Regions from separate parts of the Kluyvera sp. CRP genome, predicted to be linked through region 1. Evidence: predicted binding sites of a transcription regulator. Region 1 holds the regulator's gene; each other region holds the start of a gene.

Evidence for each region. Region 1 encodes sigma-54, which starts transcription at its own class of promoters, with help from an activator protein. Its sites were predicted from a motif close to GTTGGCACANNTTTCGCTNT; they were not measured.
Region 2: a site for sigma-54 is predicted at 1,770-1,789, ahead of glnK (P-II family nitrogen regulator). Genes of this name have one in related genera too.
Region 3: a site for sigma-54 is predicted at 2,672-2,691, ahead of K7B04_RS03285 (gamma-glutamyltransferase family protein). Genes of this name have one in related genera too.
Region 4: a site for sigma-54 is predicted at 2,612-2,631, ahead of hydN (electron transport protein HydN). Genes of this name have one in related genera too.

The regions. Positions count from the first base shown of each region.
Region 1 covers NZ_CP082841.1:1,683,607-1,688,058, forward strand. The annotation lists gene rapZ (RNase adapter RapZ) at 1-331, opposite strand, end outside; gene ptsN (PTS IIA-like nitrogen regulatory protein PtsN) at 365-853, opposite strand; gene hpf (ribosome hibernation promoting factor) at 909-1,196, opposite strand; gene rpoN (RNA polymerase factor sigma-54) at 1,219-2,652, opposite strand; gene lptB (LPS export ABC transporter ATP-binding protein) at 2,698-3,423, opposite strand; gene lptA (lipopolysaccharide ABC transporter substrate-binding protein LptA) at 3,430-3,984, opposite strand; gene lptC (LPS export ABC transporter periplasmic protein LptC) at 3,953-4,452, opposite strand, start outside.
Region 2 covers NZ_CP082841.1:2,419,250-2,423,701, reverse strand. The annotation lists gene amtB (ammonium transporter AmtB) at 62-1,348, opposite strand; gene glnK (P-II family nitrogen regulator) at 1,382-1,720, opposite strand; gene K7B04_RS11345 (SmdB family multidrug efflux ABC transporter permease/ATP-binding protein) at 1,929-3,707, opposite strand; gene K7B04_RS11340 (SmdA family multidrug ABC transporter permease/ATP-binding protein) at 3,700-4,452, opposite strand, start outside.
Region 3 covers NZ_CP082841.1:716,416-720,867, forward strand. The annotation lists gene oxlT (oxalate/formate MFS antiporter) at 1-932, opposite strand, end outside; gene K7B04_RS03285 (gamma-glutamyltransferase family protein) at 1,027-2,634, opposite strand; gene ssb1 (single-stranded DNA-binding protein SSB1) at 2,873-3,409, opposite strand; gene uvrA (excinuclease ABC subunit UvrA) at 3,662-4,452, shown strand, end outside.
Region 4 covers NZ_CP082841.1:5,129,776-5,134,227, forward strand. The annotation lists gene fdhF (formate dehydrogenase subunit alpha) at 1-1,995, opposite strand, end outside; gene hydN (electron transport protein HydN) at 2,031-2,576, opposite strand; gene K7B04_RS24375 (LacI family DNA-binding transcriptional regulator) at 2,721-3,734, opposite strand; gene ascF (PTS cellobiose/arbutin/salicin transporter subunit IIBC) at 3,996-4,452, shown strand, end outside.

The DNA.
Region 1 (4,452 bases):
ACAGATTCTTGCTGGAGAGCGGGTGCAGACGGCGAGTGTCGCTGTAGCGACGAATCAGCGTGTTGCGGTCGGCGTCGAGGAACAGCAGCTGCGGGGAAAAGTTCTCCGGCAGGTTTTCCATTGCCCGTTCGAAGATTTCCGGGGTTTCAGGCATGTTACGCACGTCGATGCTCACGGCCGCCGAGATTTCGCGGTCGGCCAGCGTCTTTGCCAGCTCTGGCAGCAACACTACCGGCAGGTTATCAACGCAGTAGAAGCCCATATCTTCCAGCGCCCTCAGGGCCACTGATTTTCCCGAGCCAGAGCGGCCGCTGACGATCATCAGTACCATGTACCGTTTCTCCTCAGTACGATGTGATGTCCATTACGCATCATCGTGGGTTTCCGTATCGGTGATGATTTGATACAGCTCTTCGTCGCTCTGCGCGGCGCGCAAGCGGCGGCAAATGGTTTTATCTGCCAGACGTTTTGCCACCAGGGAAAGCGTATGCAGATGGGTTTTAGTCTGGTCGGCCGGCACCAGCAACGCAAAGAGTAAATCGACTGGCTGGTTGTCGATAGCGTCGAAGGCGATTGGCGTTTCGAGTTGCACGAACACACCGACCGCACGCAGCGTATCTTCTTCGAGCTTGCCGTGAGGAATGGCGATGCCGTTGCCGATGCCGGTACTGCCCATTTTTTCACGGGTCAGAATGGCTTCGAACACCACCTGCGGCGGCAGGCTAAGCTGTTTCGCCGCCAGCTCGCTGATGATTTCCAGCGCACGTTTTTTACTCTGACAGTGCACAGCACTGCGGGTACATTCCTGGTTAAGGACATTGCTCAGTTGTAGAGCCGAATCGTTATTTGTCATAATTTCACCTAAGCATCGCCCGATATGCAGGCATATCGGGCGATCGCTCGGACAATCAATGTTGTTTTAGTTTATCTTTGTGCTTGGTTAACTGTCTCGCCAGTTTATCGATCAAACCGTCGATGGCGGCATACATATCCTGCCCTTCCGCGCTGGCATGAAGTTCGCCGCCGTTCACGTGCAATGTCGCATCCGAGATGTGCGTCAGTTTCTCCACCTTTAACACAATATGGACCTGATTGATCCTCTCGAAATACTGCTCCAGCTTGCTGAATTTCGTGGTCACGAATTCGCGCATCGGCTCGGTGATCTCGACGTTGTGTCCAGTGATGTTGAGCTGCATAGTGTCTTCCTTATCAGTTGTGTCAGACCAGCTGTTTACGCTGGTTAGACGGCGGAATGGATAAAGACTCTCGGTACTTTGCAACGGTGCGCCTTGCCACCATGATACCCTGTTCAGAGAGCATGGTGGTCAGCTTACTGTCGCTCAGTGGTTTCGCGGGATTCTCCGCGGCAATCAATTTCTTAACCAGCGCCCGAATGGCCGTGGACGAGGCTTCGCCGCCGCCCTCGGTGCTGACGTGGCTGGAGAAGAAATATTTAAGCTCGAAAATGCCCCGTGGGCTATGCAAATACTTCTGCGTGGTAACACGCGAAATGGTGGACTCGTGCATCTCGACGGTCTGGGCGATGTCAGCCAGCACCATCGGTTTCATGTACTCTTCGCCAAGGTCGAAAAAGGCCTGCTGTTGCTCGACGATGCAGCGGCTGACGCGCAGCAGCGTATCGTTGCGGCTCTCAAGACTCTTGATCAGCCATTTGGCTTCCTGCAGGTTGCTGCGGATAAACTGGCTGTCGGCGTCGTTGCGGGCGTTGTTGCACATGCCCGCGTAATGCTGGTTAATCTGCAGACGCGGAATGCTGTCGGCGTTCAGCTCGACCACCCAGCGATCGTTGACCTTGCGCACCAGTACGTCCGGAATCACATACTCCGGTTCACCGGTCTGGATCGATTGGCCCGGGCGCGGATCCAGCGACTGGATCAGATCGACCGCTTCTTTCAGTACGTCTTCTTTCAGGCGGGTGACCCGCATCAGCGAGCGGAAATCGTGGTTAGCGAGCAGATCGAGATGATCGCTGATAATCAGGCGCGCTTCATCCAGACGCGGCGTGTCTGCTGAAAATTGTGACAGCTGGATCAGCAGACAATCGCGGAGATCTTTGGCGGCTACGCCGACCGGATCGAAACGCTGGATGCGTTTAAGTACCGCCTCCACTTCGTCCAGGCCAATTTCGTCGTCGCCGATGCTTTCGCGGATATCTTCGACGGTGACGGTGAGGTAGCCGGTGTCATCCACCGCGTCGACGATCGACGTGGCGATCGCCCGGTCGGTATCGGTAAACGGCGTTAACTCTACCTGCCACATCAGGTAATCCTGAAGTGACTGGGTGGTTTCACCCTGATAAACCGGCAGTTCGTCGTCCTGATAGTCCGCCCCGGTACCGGAAGGAGTTCCGGCGGTGTAGATTTCGTCCCAGCTGGCGTCAAGTGGCAGCTCTTCGGGCATGTCCGGCTTTTCCAGCGCGTCTACGCTGTCCAGCGTTTCGTTATCGACGGTTTCCTGAGTCTCTACTTCATCGTGAAGATCGGTTTGCTCGAGCAGGGGATTGCTCTCCAGCGCCTGCTGGAGTTCCTGCTGAAGTTCCAGCGTAGACAATTGCAACAGACGAATGGCCTGCTGTAACTGGGGCGTCATGGCAAGCTGTTGGCTGAGCCTTAATTGCAAACCTTGCTTCATGTTCAGAACGAATATCTCCCGCTAACGTCGATAACCACTACCCTATCAGAGTCTGAAGTCTTCCCCAAGATACACGCGTTTAACATGTTCGTCTTCCAGGATCTCCTGCGGTGTCCCGTGGGCGATCAGATGCCCCTGGCTGACGATGTAAGCGCGTTCGCACACTGCCAGCGTTTCACGGACGTTATGGTCGGTAATCAGTACCCCAAGGCCGCTGTCGCGCAGGTGTTCGATGATGCGTTTGATGTCGATAACGGAGATCGGGTCAACGCCGGCAAACGGTTCATCCAGCAGGATAAACTTCGGGTTTGCCGCCAGCGCGCGGGCGATTTCAACGCGGCGGCGTTCACCACCGGAAAGCGCCTGGCCCAGACTGTCGCGCAGATGTTCGATGTGGAACTCTTCCATCAGCTCTTTGGCGCGGTCTTCTCGCTGCTCATTACTGAGATCGTCGCGGATCTGCAGCACCGCCATCAGGTTATCGTAGACGCTCAGACGACGGAAAATCGACGCTTCCTGCGGCAGATAGCCGATACCGCGGCGGGCACGAGCGTGCAGTGGCAGCAGGCTGATGTCTTCGTCATCAATGATGATATTGCCCGCATCGCGCGGCACGATGCCGACCACCATGTAGAAGGTGGTGGTTTTACCCGCGCCGTTCGGCCCAAGCAGGCCCACAATCTCACCGGAGTTGACGGTCAGACTGACATCTTCCACGACGCGGCGGCCTTTGTAGGCCTTCGCCAGATTTTTTGCAGTTAATGTCGCCATAACGAATTAGTTACTCTTCTTCTGTGCCGGAGCCTGGTCCTTGGATTTGTCCTGTAGCTGGGACGGAACCAGAACGGTGGTGACGCGTTTGCCTTTGTCGCTAAACGCCTGCATTTTCTGCTCTTTCACCAGGTAGGTGATTTTGTCGCCCTTGATGTTGCTGTCCAGCTGTTCAAGGTAAGCATTGCCGGTCAGCACCACGAAATCATTTGCCAGCTCATAGTGCATCTTCGACGCGCGACCTTTCACCGGCTTACCGTTGTCCTGCATCTGGTAGAACGTGGCCGGGTTGCCGTAGCCGTCGATCACTTCTTTACCCTGCTGGTTTGCCGGGCGGGTGACGACCACTTTGTCGGCGTTGATTTTGATGCTGCCCTGAGTCACGACGACGTTACCGGTGAAGGTCACGACGTTGCCCTGCATATCCAACGACTGCTGATCGGATTCAATATGAATCGGCTGATTGGTATCGCCGGTTAAGGCCATTGCCGGCAGGCTGGCGGCCAGCAGAGAAGCGACGAGCGCCAGCTTAAGGCTGAGTTTGTTTGTTCTGGATTTCATAAGAAGTTCTAACCTTTTCAATCAGCTCGGCGTTCTTGCTGCGTAAATTGCCGCGCATTTTCAGGCCGCTGGAATTAAATGTTGTTCCGTATAACGTCACCAGATCGTCAGAGGAAACGTCCTGAGTTATCAGGTTCACCTGGGCATTATCCGTCGTAATCTTACGCAGTTGTGCGTCTTCTGTCAGCGCGTTGATTTCAACGTGCCCATAGAGATACAGCATGCGGTCGCTGGTCAGCTTGGCTTTATCGGCTTTAATCGACCAGGTTGGCACCTTCGCGGCATCAAAAGTCGTCAATACGGGGTGAGTAAACCACGACAGACCCTGATCGGAAAAATACTCCACGTGTTCGGCGATTAACCGATAGCTGAGCGCGCCTTCCGGGCTGTACACCACCGTATCGGTATGTTCGCTTTTATAGGTTGGATCGCCAGTGTTTACCGCGATCGGGCCGCTGTCGTCTTTGT
Region 2 (4,452 bases), 740 kb from region 1:
CGCAAACGTCAGTGTCGGCGGATTCCCGGCTTCGCAATGCTCGGCCGGGTGACAGGCGTTATCAGGCGTTGTAGGCGTTTTCGCCGTGGCTGTTGACGTCCAGACCTTCACGCTCCTGCTCTTCCGGCACGCGCAGACCCACCGTCAGATCCGCCACTTTATAACCGATAAAGGCCACAACGCCGGACCAAACGATAGTGATGGCGATACTTTCCAGCTGCACCAGCACCTGATGGCTCATGGTGACGCCTTCAGCGTACCCCACACCGCCCAGCGCGGTTGAAGCAAAGATACCGGTCAGAATACAGCCGATGATGCCGCACACCCCGTGGACACCGAACACGTCGCAGGGGTCATCCACACGCAGCCAGCGTTTCAGGGAAGTCACGCCCCACAGACCGGCCAGACCCACCACAATACCCAGAATCAGCGCACCGCCGACACCAATATAACCGCATGCCGGAGTGATACCCACCAGCCCTGCAATTGCACCGGAACAGGCACCCAACAGCGAAGGTTTGCCGCGCAGCGCCCACTCGCCGAAGACCCAGCCGAGGATAGCGGCGGCAGTCGCGACGACGGTGTTCACAAAGGCCAGACCGGCAATTTCATTCGCTGCGCTGGCGGAACCGGCGTTGAAGCCGAACCAGCCAAAATAGAGGATCGCCGTGCCAATAAACACCATCGGCAGGTTGTGCGGTTTGAAAGCTTCTTTACCGAAGCCTACGCGTTTACCAATCAGGTAAGCGCCCACCAGACCGGCTACCGCCGCGTTAATGTGCACCACCGTGCCGCCCGCAAAGTCCAGCGCGCCATGGCTTGCCAGCAGACCACCACCCCACACCATATGGGCGATCGGGATGTAGGAGAGCGTCAGCCAAATCACCACGAAAATCAGCACCGCAGAGAAACGAATACGTTCCGCCAGCGCGCCGACAATCAGCCCCACGGTGATGCAGGCGAAGGAGCCCTGGAACGCCACGTGGATGTACTGATAGAAGGAGCCCATCAGATCGGTGATTTTGATATTTTTCAACATGATCCAGTCGAAGCTACCGAAGAAGCTGCCGCCAGTGCCGAAGGCCAGGGAATAGCCGTAAACCACCCACAGTACGCACACCAGAGCGAAGGTGACCGCGACCTGCGTCAGCATCGAGAGCACGTTCTTACCGCGAATCAGACCGCCGTAGAACAGCGCAATGCCCGGAATGGTCATAAACAGCACCAGCGCGGTACAAATCATCATAAAGGCGTTATCCGCTTTATCCACCGCCGCCGGTGCCGCCATCGCCAGACCCGGCAACAGCGCCAGCGCGCTCAACCCCGTTTTTACCATTGTTTTTTTCATCATCTCGATCCCTATTACTGTGCTGTCTGGGAATTACAGCGCCGCTTCGTCGGCTTCGCCGGTACGAATACGGATTACGCGCTGCAGTTCGGCGACAAAAATCTTACCGTCGCCAATTTTTCCGGTATAAGCGGCTTTACTGATGACGTCGACGACTTCATCGAGCTGATCGTCGGCGATAGCCACATCAATCTTAACCTTCGGCAGGAAGTTGACGCTGTATTCCGCACCGCGGTAAAGCTCTGCATGACCTTTCTGGCGACCAAAGCCTTTCACTTCCGTCACCGTTAAGCCCTGAATGCCAATAGAAGACAGCGCTTCGCGAACGTCTTCGAGTTTGAATGGTTTGATTACCACGGTAACCAGCTTCATAGATCCCCTCCAGTCAGAATTTGGTAGTGGCTGCGAACACACAACAGATAAAGCAAGGGGCGTGCCAGAAATGAAAAAACGGCATTCATGCGGGATAATCAGGGATGGTGTGCGGGAAATCGTGGGACAAAAAAGAAAAACGCACCATGCGAGTGCATGATGCGCGTCACAAATGCATTCTGTTAGAAAAATGCCTGTCTCTGGTGCATCAGGCGGTCAAAGCATCGTCCTGAGCGCTGGCGGCCAGTTCTTCCCCGGCCAACTGTAGTTGATACATCTGCCAGTAACGCCCTTTTGCTTCAAGCAGTTGCTGATGCGTTCCCTGTTCTACCGCCTGCCCACGATGAAGCACCATGATGGTGTCCGCTTCGACGATAGTCGATAAACGGTGAGCAATCACCACCAGCGTGGTGTGTTGACGCACGGCGGCCAGCGCCTGCTGGATAGCGCGCTCGGTGCCGGAGTCGATATTGGCGGTCGCTTCGTCGAGAATCAGCACCTGCGGGGTATCAACCAACACGCGAGCCAGCGCGAGCAGCTGTTTCTGCCCAACCGAAAGGTTATTGCCCTGCTCGCCAAGATGGGTATAGATACCGTCGCTCATGCTGCGCGCCAGCTCCGCCAGTTGCACCGTTTCCAGCACCTGCCAGACCTGCGCCTCACTGATATCACGCCCCAGTGTGACGTTGGCAAAGAACGAATCTGCCAGCACCACTGGGTCCTGCTGCACCACGGCGATCCCCTGGCGCAGCACCTGATGACTCAGGCTCGACAATGGACGACCGCCGAGGCGAATCTCCCCCGCGTTCGGCGGATAATAGCCCATCAGCAGGCTGGCCAGCGTACTCTTGCCGCTGCCAGTATGCCCGACCAGCGCCACAAAGCTCCGCGCCGGAATCGACAGCGAGATATTTTGCAGCACCATTTTGTCGCTACGGTAGGCAAACGACACGTTATCAATATCAATGTCACCGTTGGCTAACGGCGCAATATCCTCGCCGTACTGCTGGCGCGGACGATCCATCAGCTCAAAGACGCGCTCCCCGGCGACCACCGCCTGTTGCAGCATTGACTGCTGGGTGGTGAGCTCAATCAACGGTTCGTTCAGACGCCCCAGGTAGCTAATAAAGGCGTACAGCACCCCCACCTCAATCGTTCCCTGCGCGCTAAAGCCGAACAACATCAGTAGCCCACAGAGGATCAGCGAGGAAAACAGGCTCAGCAGCGGGCGCAGCAGGAAGCCGTCAAGCCGCAGGGTTTGCATACGCGCCAGATAGTGTGAACGGCTGACCTCGCCAATACGCTCGCCAAAGCGCACCTGCTGGCGAAACTGCTGGATCACACTCATGCCGTTGATCACTTCGTTAAAGCCATCGTTGATGTCGGCAAGATACGCACGCACGCGGCGTACAATCGGCGTGCTGTAACGCTGATAAATCACCATCACCGTCATGACCGCCGGGAAAATGACAATCGCCACCAGCGCCATGCGCCAGTCGAGGCTGAACATGGCGACCAGCATGGCGCCAATCAGCGCCGCGCTGCGCAGCACCGTCGCCACCACGGTCACGTAAAGGTCACGAATCACTTCGGTGTCGTTGGTTACCCGCGAAATAAGCTGACCAACCGGCTGGGTATCAAATTCGCTTAGCGGCTGGCGCAGCGCGGCATCCATCACGTCGGTTCGCAGCTGTTGCACCACGCCGACCGCCGCGCGGTTAAACAGCAGCGACTGGCTATAGTGCAGCGTCGCGGCCAGCAGTTGCAGGCCAATATAGGCCGCCGCAAGACCAGCCACTTTCCCCCACGGCAAAATGTCTTTCGCCACCATATTATCGATAAAATAGCTGATCAGCAGCGGCCCGCTCACTTCAGCGGCAGCCGCCACCCACAACATCGCCACGGCAATCGACAGCGGCTTACGCCACGGCGAGCCGTAGGCCAGCAGCCGTTTTAAGGTTGGCCACAGTTGCCCGAAACTACGCATTCACTTCCTCCGGTTTCTCTTCTTCCGGCGCGTCGTTCAGCGCGGCTTCCAGCTGTTGATAACGGTACATATCACGATACCAGCCGGCCTGCGCCGCCAGCTGTTCATGCTGCCCGTGCTGGGCAATATGCCCATGCTGCATCACGATGATCTCGCTGGCGTCAGTCAGCGCCGATAAGCGATGGGCGCTGATAATGACTGTCCGCCCTTCGCCCCACTGACGCAGGTTATGCAATATTTGATGCTCAGTACGGCCATCAACCGCCGACAGCGCGTCGTCGAGAATCAGGATTTCAGCATCCAGCAGCAGCGCGCGAGCAATCGAAATGCGCTGTTTTTGCCCGCCGGAGAGCATCACGCCACGCTCGCCCACTTCGGTGTCGTACCCCTGTGGCAGACGCAGAATATCTTCATGCACGCAGGCCAGCTTCGCCGCGCGTTCAATTTCTTCCTGCGTGGCGCTCGGGCAGCCCAATGCGATATTGCTGGCCACCGTATCGGAAAACAGGAATGGCGTCTGGCTGACGACCGCCAGACGGCTGCGCCAGGCATCGAGCTGAAGCTGGCGTAGAGGAATATCGTGGAAACGGATCTCACCGTCATCCACGTCGAAGTGGCGCTGAATCAGCGCCAGAATAGTCGATTTTCCAGAGCCGGTCGGCCCGCAGATGCCCAGCATTTGCCCCGGTTTCAGCGTGACGTTAACCTCCTCAAGGGTCGGCTTGTCGGTTTGCGGGTAGCTAAA
Region 3 (4,452 bases), 970 kb from region 1:
CATAGCGTCATCGCCACCCCTTCAAGGGCGAAGGCGATAAACATGGTCTTTTCACGACCATAGCGGTCGGAAATAAAACCGAACAGCGGGCGGGTCAGACCGTTGGTAAAGCGGTCGATGGTTAACGCCAGCGGCAGCGCGGCCATGCCGAATACCACCGCTTTACTGATGCCGAAATCCTCAGCAAAGATGGCCATTTGCGAGGTCACCATGAGCCCGGAAGTGGACATCATCGCCATCATGGCAAACATCAGCCAGAACAGCGGCTGGCGTAACATTTCGCGAGAGGTGAACTGACGCGTTCCCTGCACGATTTTCCGGCTGATGGGCTGCACGGTCGAGTTAGGCGGCAGACTCAGCCCCTGACTGGCCAGCAGACCGACAATCGCGAAAACGATGCCGAACACGGTCATGGTCTGCTCCAGGCCATAGTTGCCCAGCGAAATCGAGATCGGGAAGGTGGTCAAAATCGCCCCCATGCCGTAGCCTGCCGCCACCGCGCCGGCGGCAAAGCCCCGGTTTTGCGGGAACCACTTCACCATCAGCCCCACCACACCGATATACACAATCCCGGTGCCCAAACCACCGATACAGCCGTAGACCAGATACAGCGCCATCAGGCCGTTAATGTGCGCGGAGAGCACCCAGCTCATCCCGGCCATTACCGTGCCAATCGAGATCAGCAATCGGGGGCCAAACCGTTCAACCAGACGCCCCTGGAAAGGAGAAAAGAAGGTTTGCAGAATAATCAGCAGCGAAAAGGTCACCTGCAGTTCCGGCAGGCCAACGCCCAGCTTTTCGGTCAGCGGTTTAGTCAGCAGCGTCCACACATACTGCGGGCTGGAGATAGAGGCCATACAGATAAGCCCCAACACCAGCTGCGCCCATTTGCCAAATTTTGGTGCCACCAAAGGTTCTCTGAGAACGGTCATTTTACGCTCCAATAGACGAAAAAATGTCGCCAGAAAGCGGGCGCGTTTTACGCGCCGCGTCATTCCAGGAATGTTTCAGTTGGAAAATGCTGGGTTACCAGCGGGCGACGCCACCGTCGCTACGCGGGTCGCTTCCGCCTTCCAGCATGCCGTTGCCATGCCGGAGGATTGCCCCGGCATGGCCCATGAGGTCGTCGTAAGGGGGGTAAATCTCGACGTCATGGCCGTACTGTTTGAGGGTGTCGGTAGTCGCCGCTCTCAGGCGGCTTTCAATCTTCAGCGTGTCGCTGCTCTCGCCCCAGGTGCGCCCTAAGAGCCAGCGCGGAGCGGCGATAGCCGCCTGAGGCGTCATGTTCTGATGGAGAATGCGGTCAAAGACTGCCGCCAGGGTTTGCGGCTGGCCGTCGCCGCCCATGCTGCCGTACACCAGCGCATCGCCGTTGGCCAGCCTCGCTAAACCAGGGTTGAGGGTATGGAACGGCAGGCGCCCCGGTTGAAGCGGGTTGGTGGCGCTCGGGTCCAGCGAAAAACTGCTGCCGCGGTTTTGCCAGATGATGCCGCTATCGGCGAGGATCACCGCGCTGCCGAACTCGTGATAGATGCTCTGAATAAAGCTGACCGCGGTGCCAGAGCCGTCGATAACGCCCATCCAGATGGTATCCGCCGGCCCGCGCCCTTTGCCCCAGACCTGCGCCCGGTCGGGCACAATCTGCGCGCTAAGCTGAGCAATATTGTCTGCCGTCAGCAGCGACTGTGGGTCAAGCGTCATGTGGGCCGGGTCAGTGATATGGCGATCGCGTAGAGTGAACGCCAGCTTGGTTGCTTCGACACAGTGGTGAACAAAATCGGTTTCGTCGGCAATTGCGCCTTTTTTACGCTGCTGCTCAATAATGCCGGTAATCAGCAACGAAACCAGCCCCTGCGACGGCGGCGGGAGGTTGTAAACCGTTCCAATCTCCGTTTCCAGCGCCAGCGGCTTCACCCGCGCCGCGCGATAAGCATCAAGATCGCTAAACCGCAGCAAGCTCCCGGCGGATTCCAGTTCGCTGGCGATCAGGCGGGCGGTCTCACCATGATAAAAATCCCCAAGCCCATGGGTTGCCAGGCGTTCCAGCGTATTGGCAAGCGCGGGCTGAAACAGTAAATCGTCAGGGGTGAGCGCCTGGCCTTCCGGCGCAAACAAGCCGCAAAATCCGGGATACTGGCCGAGCTGCGGCAACCGCGCGGTAATTTGTTTATGCAGCCCGGAGGTGACCGGCACTCCCTCGCGCGCATAGTGAATAGCATCGTGCAGCAGACGCGGTAACGGCAGCGGCGCATTATCCGTATGTTCTCCCGCCCACTCCAGCGCGCGCTCCCAGCCTCCAATCGTGCCCGCGACGGTATTGGCCGCCAGCGGGCCGCGCACAGGAACCTGCGTGTAGCCCGCCTGGCGATAAAAATCGATATTTGCTTTTTCCGCCGCAAAGCCACATGCCTGAATCGCCACTGGCTCCTCGCCGGGCCGGGAAATTAACCAGAATCCATCGCCGCCGATGCCGTTCATATGTGGGTAAACCACCGCGATGGTCGCCGCCGCAGCCACCATCGCCTCAACCGCATTGCCGCCGTCACGCAAAACAGCGACCGCGCTTTCGGCGGCCAGCGAGTGCGGCGCAACGGCCATGCCCTGCATACATTTAGCTGATTGGATTTGAGTCATCGTCTGCACCTTGCCTACATGTGTGTATACACGGATGTAGGCACAAAGCGTGCCAATTGTTATTTTTGTTAATTATCTTATGGTTATGTGAATAACATTCAAAAAGCAGAGATTAACGCGGGGCAATTCGCGCACCGAAGCGGTGCTGATGTGGGCTGTTGGTGCGCATTAAAAAAGCAAAAACCCCGCCGAGGCAGGGTTTGAGAGTGCTGATGAGCGCCGTCGAAACGGCGGCAAATCAGAACGGGATATCGTCGTCGAAATCCATCGGCGGTTCGTTAGACGGTGCCGGAGCGGACTGCTGCTGCGGGCGAGACTGCGCGCCGCCGCTGAACTGATTGCCACCCTGCGGCTGCTGAGGTTGACCCCAACCGCCCTGCTGCTGGCCGCCGCCCATGTTGCCACCGGCCGGTGCGCCGCCGCCCTGACGGCCACCCAACATCTGCATGGTGCCGCCCACGTTCACAACCACTTCCGTGGTGTATTTTTCAACGCCGGACTGATCGGTCCATTTACGGGTACGCAGCTGACCTTCGATATAAACCTGAGAGCCTTTACGCAGGTATTCACCCGCCACTTCCGCCAGTTTGCCAAACAGCACAACGCGGTGCCATTCGGTCTGCTCTTTCATTTCACCGGTCGCTTTATCACGCCAGGATTCGGAAGTAGCCAGCGTAATGTTGGCGACTGCGCCACCATTCGGCATGTAGCGCACTTCCGGGTCCTGGCCCAGATTACCGACGAGAATCACCTTGTTGACGCCTCTGCTGGCCATGATTGTCTCTCCTGAATACGATTCTTGATTAAGTGTAAACGCGCGAGTGTACCATTTCCAGACGGTATTTTGGTAGCTGCGAGGCGTATTCCAGTAAACATCTTACCGCTATGCAAATTTTCATCGGCATCCTGAATCGGCGTCCCTATACTGTATATTCATTCAGGTTAAGTTGTGTCATAATTAGCCGTTTCTGCCGTTTGTCCTTCAAACAAACCAGGCAAGCCGTGTATCTTCTACCGGGAAAGGTGAATGGATAAGATCGAAGTTCGGGGCGCCCGCACCCATAATCTCAAAAACATCAACCTCGTCATCCCTCGCGACAAACTGATCGTCGTGACCGGGCTGTCCGGGTCTGGCAAATCCTCACTGGCATTCGACACCCTCTACGCCGAGGGACAGCGCCGCTACGTAGAATCACTTTCTGCCTACGCGCGCCAGTTCCTGTCGTTGATGGAAAAGCCGGACGTCGATCATATTGAAGGGCTGTCGCCGGCGATTTCTATTGAGCAGAAGTCGACCTCGCACAACCCGCGTTCAACGGTAGGCACCATCACCGAAATTCACGACTACCTGCGCCTGCTGTATGCGCGCGTCGGCGAGCCGCGCTGCCCGGATCACGACGTGCCGCTGGCAGCGCAAACCGTCAGCCAGATGGTGGATAACGTGCTGTCGCAGCCGGAAGGCAAACGCCTGATGCTGCTGGCCCCGATCATTAAAGAGCGTAAGGGCGAGCACACCAAAACCCTGGAGAACCTGGCAAGCCAGGGCTATATCCGCGCGCGTATCGACGGCGAGGTTTGCGACCTCTCCGATCCGCCGAAGCTCGAGCTGCAAAAGAAACACACCATTGAAGTGGTGATTGACCGCTTCAAGGTACGCGACGATCTCGCCCAGCGCCTGGCGGAGTCTTTTGAAACCGCGCTGGAGCTTTCCGGCGGTACGGCGGTGGTCGCCGATATGGACGACCCGAAAGCGGAAGAGCTGCTGTTCTCCGCCAACTTCGCCTGCCCGATTTGCGGCTACAGCATGCGCGAGCTGGA
Region 4 (4,452 bases), 1.7 Mb from region 1:
GAGTTCGTTGCACGCACCGATCCACCACTGATAAGTCATATACACGCTGCCGCGGTTGATACGTTCGCTCACGCAGGCGCGGCTAATTACCTTGCCGCGACGCGAGGCAACCCACACCAGCTGCTTATCATGGATACCAAGCAGTCTGGCATCCTGCGGGTTCATCTGCACAAAGCCGGGTTCATCGGCGAGCGATTGCAGCGCCGCGCAGTTACCGGTCATCGAGCGACAGGAGTAGTGCCCCACTTCGCGCACGGTGCACAGCACCAGTGGGAAGTCGGCATCCGGGGTTTCCGCCGGCGCGCGCCACGGTGCGGCGAACAGATGGCCTTTGCCGTCCGGCGTAGCAAACTGATTACCTTCATACAGGTACGGTGTGCCGGGATGATCGAGCGTTGGGCAAGGCCACTGCACGTGGCCCATGTCACCCATTTTTTCGTAGGTCACGCCGTAGAACAGTGGGCACAGCTCGCGCATTTCGTCCCAGATTTGCTGGTTGTCGTCGTAGTGCATCGGATAGCCCATTTCGCTGGCGATCAGGCTGATAATCTCCCAGTCGCGCTTGACGTTGTACTTCGCGTCGATGGCTTTATCGAAGCGCTGGAAGCCTCGGTCAGCGCAGGTAAAGACGCCGCCGTGCTCGCCCCAGGAAGTGGCTGGCAGCAGCACGTCAGCCTGTTCGGCGGTTTTGGTCATGAAAATATCCTGCACCACCACGAAATCGAGAGCTTCGAAGCCTTTGCGTACCAGCCCTAAATCCGCCTCGGTTTGCAGCGGATCTTCGCCCATGATGTAGTAGGCTTTGATCTTGCCTTCCATCGCCAGATGCGGCACTTCGGTAATGCGCACGCCGACTTTGTCGTCCATCACGCTGGCATCAATCCCCCAGGCATTGGCGAATTTTTCACGCACCTGCGGGTCCGTCACGTCCTGATAGCCAGGGAACTGATTTGGCAGCACGCCCATGTCACACGCGCCTTGCACGTTATTCTGCCCACGCACCGGGCCAACGCCGACGGCTTCGCGCCCGAGGTTACCGGTCAGCAGCGCCAGGCTTGCCAGCCCTTTCACCACGTCAACGGCCTGGCCGAACTGGGTGACGCCCATGCCCCACATGATGGTCGCCGACGGCGCCGCCGCATAAGTGCGCATCGCCTGACGAACCTGTGCGGCAGGAATACCGGTCAGTTCTTCCACCGCTTCGGGCGCGTAGTCTTTAACGACTTCACGCATTTCATCCAGCCCGGTGGTATAGCGCGCAACATACTCTTTGTCGTACAGCTCTTCTTCCAGCAGCACATGGGCAAAGGCATTAACCAGCGCCATATTGCTACCGTTACGCATTTGTAGGTGCTGGTCGGCGATGCGCGCGGTTTCAATTTTGCGCGGGTCGCAGACGATAATTTTTGCCCCTTTATCTTTGGCTTTAATCACGCGTCGCGCCACGATCGGGTGCGAATCCGCGCAGTTGTAGCCAAAGACCAGCAGGCAACGGGAGTTTTCAATATCGCCGATGCTGTTGCTCATCGCGCCGTTACCCAGCACTTCCTGCAACCCGGCAACCGATGGGCCGTGGCACACGCGGGCGCAGCAATCGACGTTATTGGTGTGCAGCACGCCGCGGGCGAATTTCTGCATTACATAGTTGGTTTCATTACCGGTACCGCGCGATGACCCGGTAGTCATAATGGCGCGCGGCCCGTATTTGGCTTTGATCTCACTCAGCCGTTTCGCGGTGTAGCGAATGGCTTCATCCCAGCTCACGGGGGTGAATTTGCCCCCTTTTTCATAGCGGATCATCGGCTGCGTCAGACGCGGCGTCAGCAGTTGGGTATCGTTCAGAAAATCCCAACCGTAGTAGCCTTTCAGGCACAGCTCATTCTGGTTCGTTTGCCCGTCAGCCGCCTCGGCGCGAATAATTTTACCGTGGTCGACGACCAGCTTCAGTTTGCAACCAGCACCGCAATAAGGGCATACACTCGTGATTTTTTTCATCAGTAACAGACCTGTTAAAAGAGAAATAGGGATGATTAAAGAGAGATAGACGCAGCGCTTTCCAGCGCGGCGCGACGGCGTTTTTCCGCGCTAAGCTGTTCCAGCTTGTTGCGGTCTACGCAGAACAATGCGTGGGTCGGGCACGCTTCCATACAGGCAGGGCCTTCTTCACGGTGGAAGCAAAGGTCGCACTTGTTGGCTTCCGCTTTTTCCGCACGCACCTTCAGACCCGCGCCGCTGTCGCGCACAACCGGACGCACCACCACTTCCATGGCGCCGTACGGGCAGGCCACCACGCAGGTTTTGCAGCCAATGCAGCGCTCCTGCATCACGTGGATAAACCCTTTGTCGCGAACAATCGCGCCGTTCGGGCAGACGTTGGCGCACGGCGCGTCTTCGCACTGGCGGCAGGCGGTGGCCGTAGAGACATCTACGCCCTTAATAACGTGAATACGCGGCAGGAAAGACTGTGGCGTCAGCGCGGCGCAGTCCTGATCCTGCTGGTGAGAAACCACGCAGGCGACTTCGCACGTACGGCAGCCAATACATTTACTCGCATCAGCGATGATGAAACGGTTCATCAACTTCTCCAGCTATGACAGTGATTGCGCGGGAGAATGCATTATTCGAGCCAACTTTTACTTAGTTGATTTGTAAAGGTATTTACTGAGGTGACTTTGAGAATGGGCTGTCATCGTCACTAATGACGATGACAGCTGACGACGTTAGCGATGCGGCCCTGCCACGATGGACTCGCGCTCGATTAATTCGCCGGGGAAGGTTTGTTGATATTTAAAATCGCCGCCGTCGAGCATAAAAATAAGACGGTGAATCGTCTCTTTAATCATTTCCGTAACCGGAATACGCACGCTCGAGAGGGACGGAATCATATACGGCGCTAACGCAATATCGTCAAAGCCAATCACCGATACCTGCTGCGGCACCGCTATTCCGTGAGCATGAAGCCGCTTGATTGCCCCCACCGCCATATCATCGTTACTGGCCACCAGCGCGCTGAATGTCACCTGCCTTTCACGCAGAATATCGACACCTGCCGCGCCGGTGGCGGGCGTCCATTTTCCTTCCACAATCAGCTCATTACGTAGCGTAATGCCGTGTTTCGCCAGCGCATCCTTATAGCCGGAAAGACGCTCAACGCCGGTCGGGGAATCCAGCGAACCGGTAATAAAGGCAATATCGCGATGGCCGAGCGTAATTAATTTTTCCACCGCCTGTTGGCTGGAGGATTTTTGATCGCAATAAACGCAGTGGCTGCTATTTCGGCGCAGACGACGATTAATGACCATCACCGGCTGTTGCTGCTGCTGAATAATATCGTCAATTTCGTCGACGCTTAAAAAACGTGGATAAATAATAATGCCATCACAGCGCAAATCGAGCAGATACTGAATCGCCTCACGTTCCTCTTCGGCGCTGTGTTTACCGTCCGCGAGTACCAGACGACGCCCCTGATCTTCCGTCATGCTCGCCGCGTGATACAGCAGCTCGCTGAAGTACACACCGTGGTAGAGAGTGTTGGTCACCACCAGGCCGAGCGTCTGCGTTTTTTTAGTGGCCAGATTACGCGCCAGAAGATTCGGCCGGTAGCCGCTCTCTTCGATGGCCAAAAACACCCGGTCTTTCGTCTCCTGACTGACATAACCGTTGCCCGATAGCACCCGGGACACGGTGGCTTTCGATACGCCCGCCCGTCGTGCCACCTCTAGCATCGTCGTCATATTCATACCTTTGAGAAATTATCTGTCCGCAGTGTACTGCACCGCCTGGCGATTTTCAGCAATGGTGAAACGGGTGAATCTTTCATCAGGGTTATTTCCTGTGATCGGTTTCACGAATCAATCAAAAACAAAATTTAGATCTTGTAGCAACAAAATAAACACATGATGATTATGTGGAACCGGTTTCCTATACAACGTTTCATCTTTGAAGCATTCAGGCGATGAACGATAAGTACCCTACTGATAAAACAGGATTTTCCGATGGCTAAAAATTATGCGGCTCTGGCGCAATCTGTGATGAGCGCGCTTGGCGGCGTGGAGAATATCTCCGCCGTCACCCACTGCATGACCCGTCTACGCTTCGTACTGAAAGATGACACGTTGGTCGATAGCGCCACGCTTAAAGGCATCAGCGGTGTGATGGGCGTGGTACGCACCGACAGCCAGTGCCAGGTGATTATTGGCAACACCGTCTCGCAGGCCTTCCGTGAAGTGGTCAACTTGCTGCCGAACGACATGCAGCCAGCCGCTCCGGTCGGGAAACCGAAGCTGACCCTGCGTCGCATTGGCGCCGGGATCCTCGATGCGCTGATCGGCACCATGTCGCCGCTGATCCCGGCGATTATCGGCGGATCGATGGTTAAGCTGCTGGCGATGATCCTCGAAATGACCGGCGTGCTGCCAAAAGGCGCGCCGACGCTTACTATTCTGACCGTCA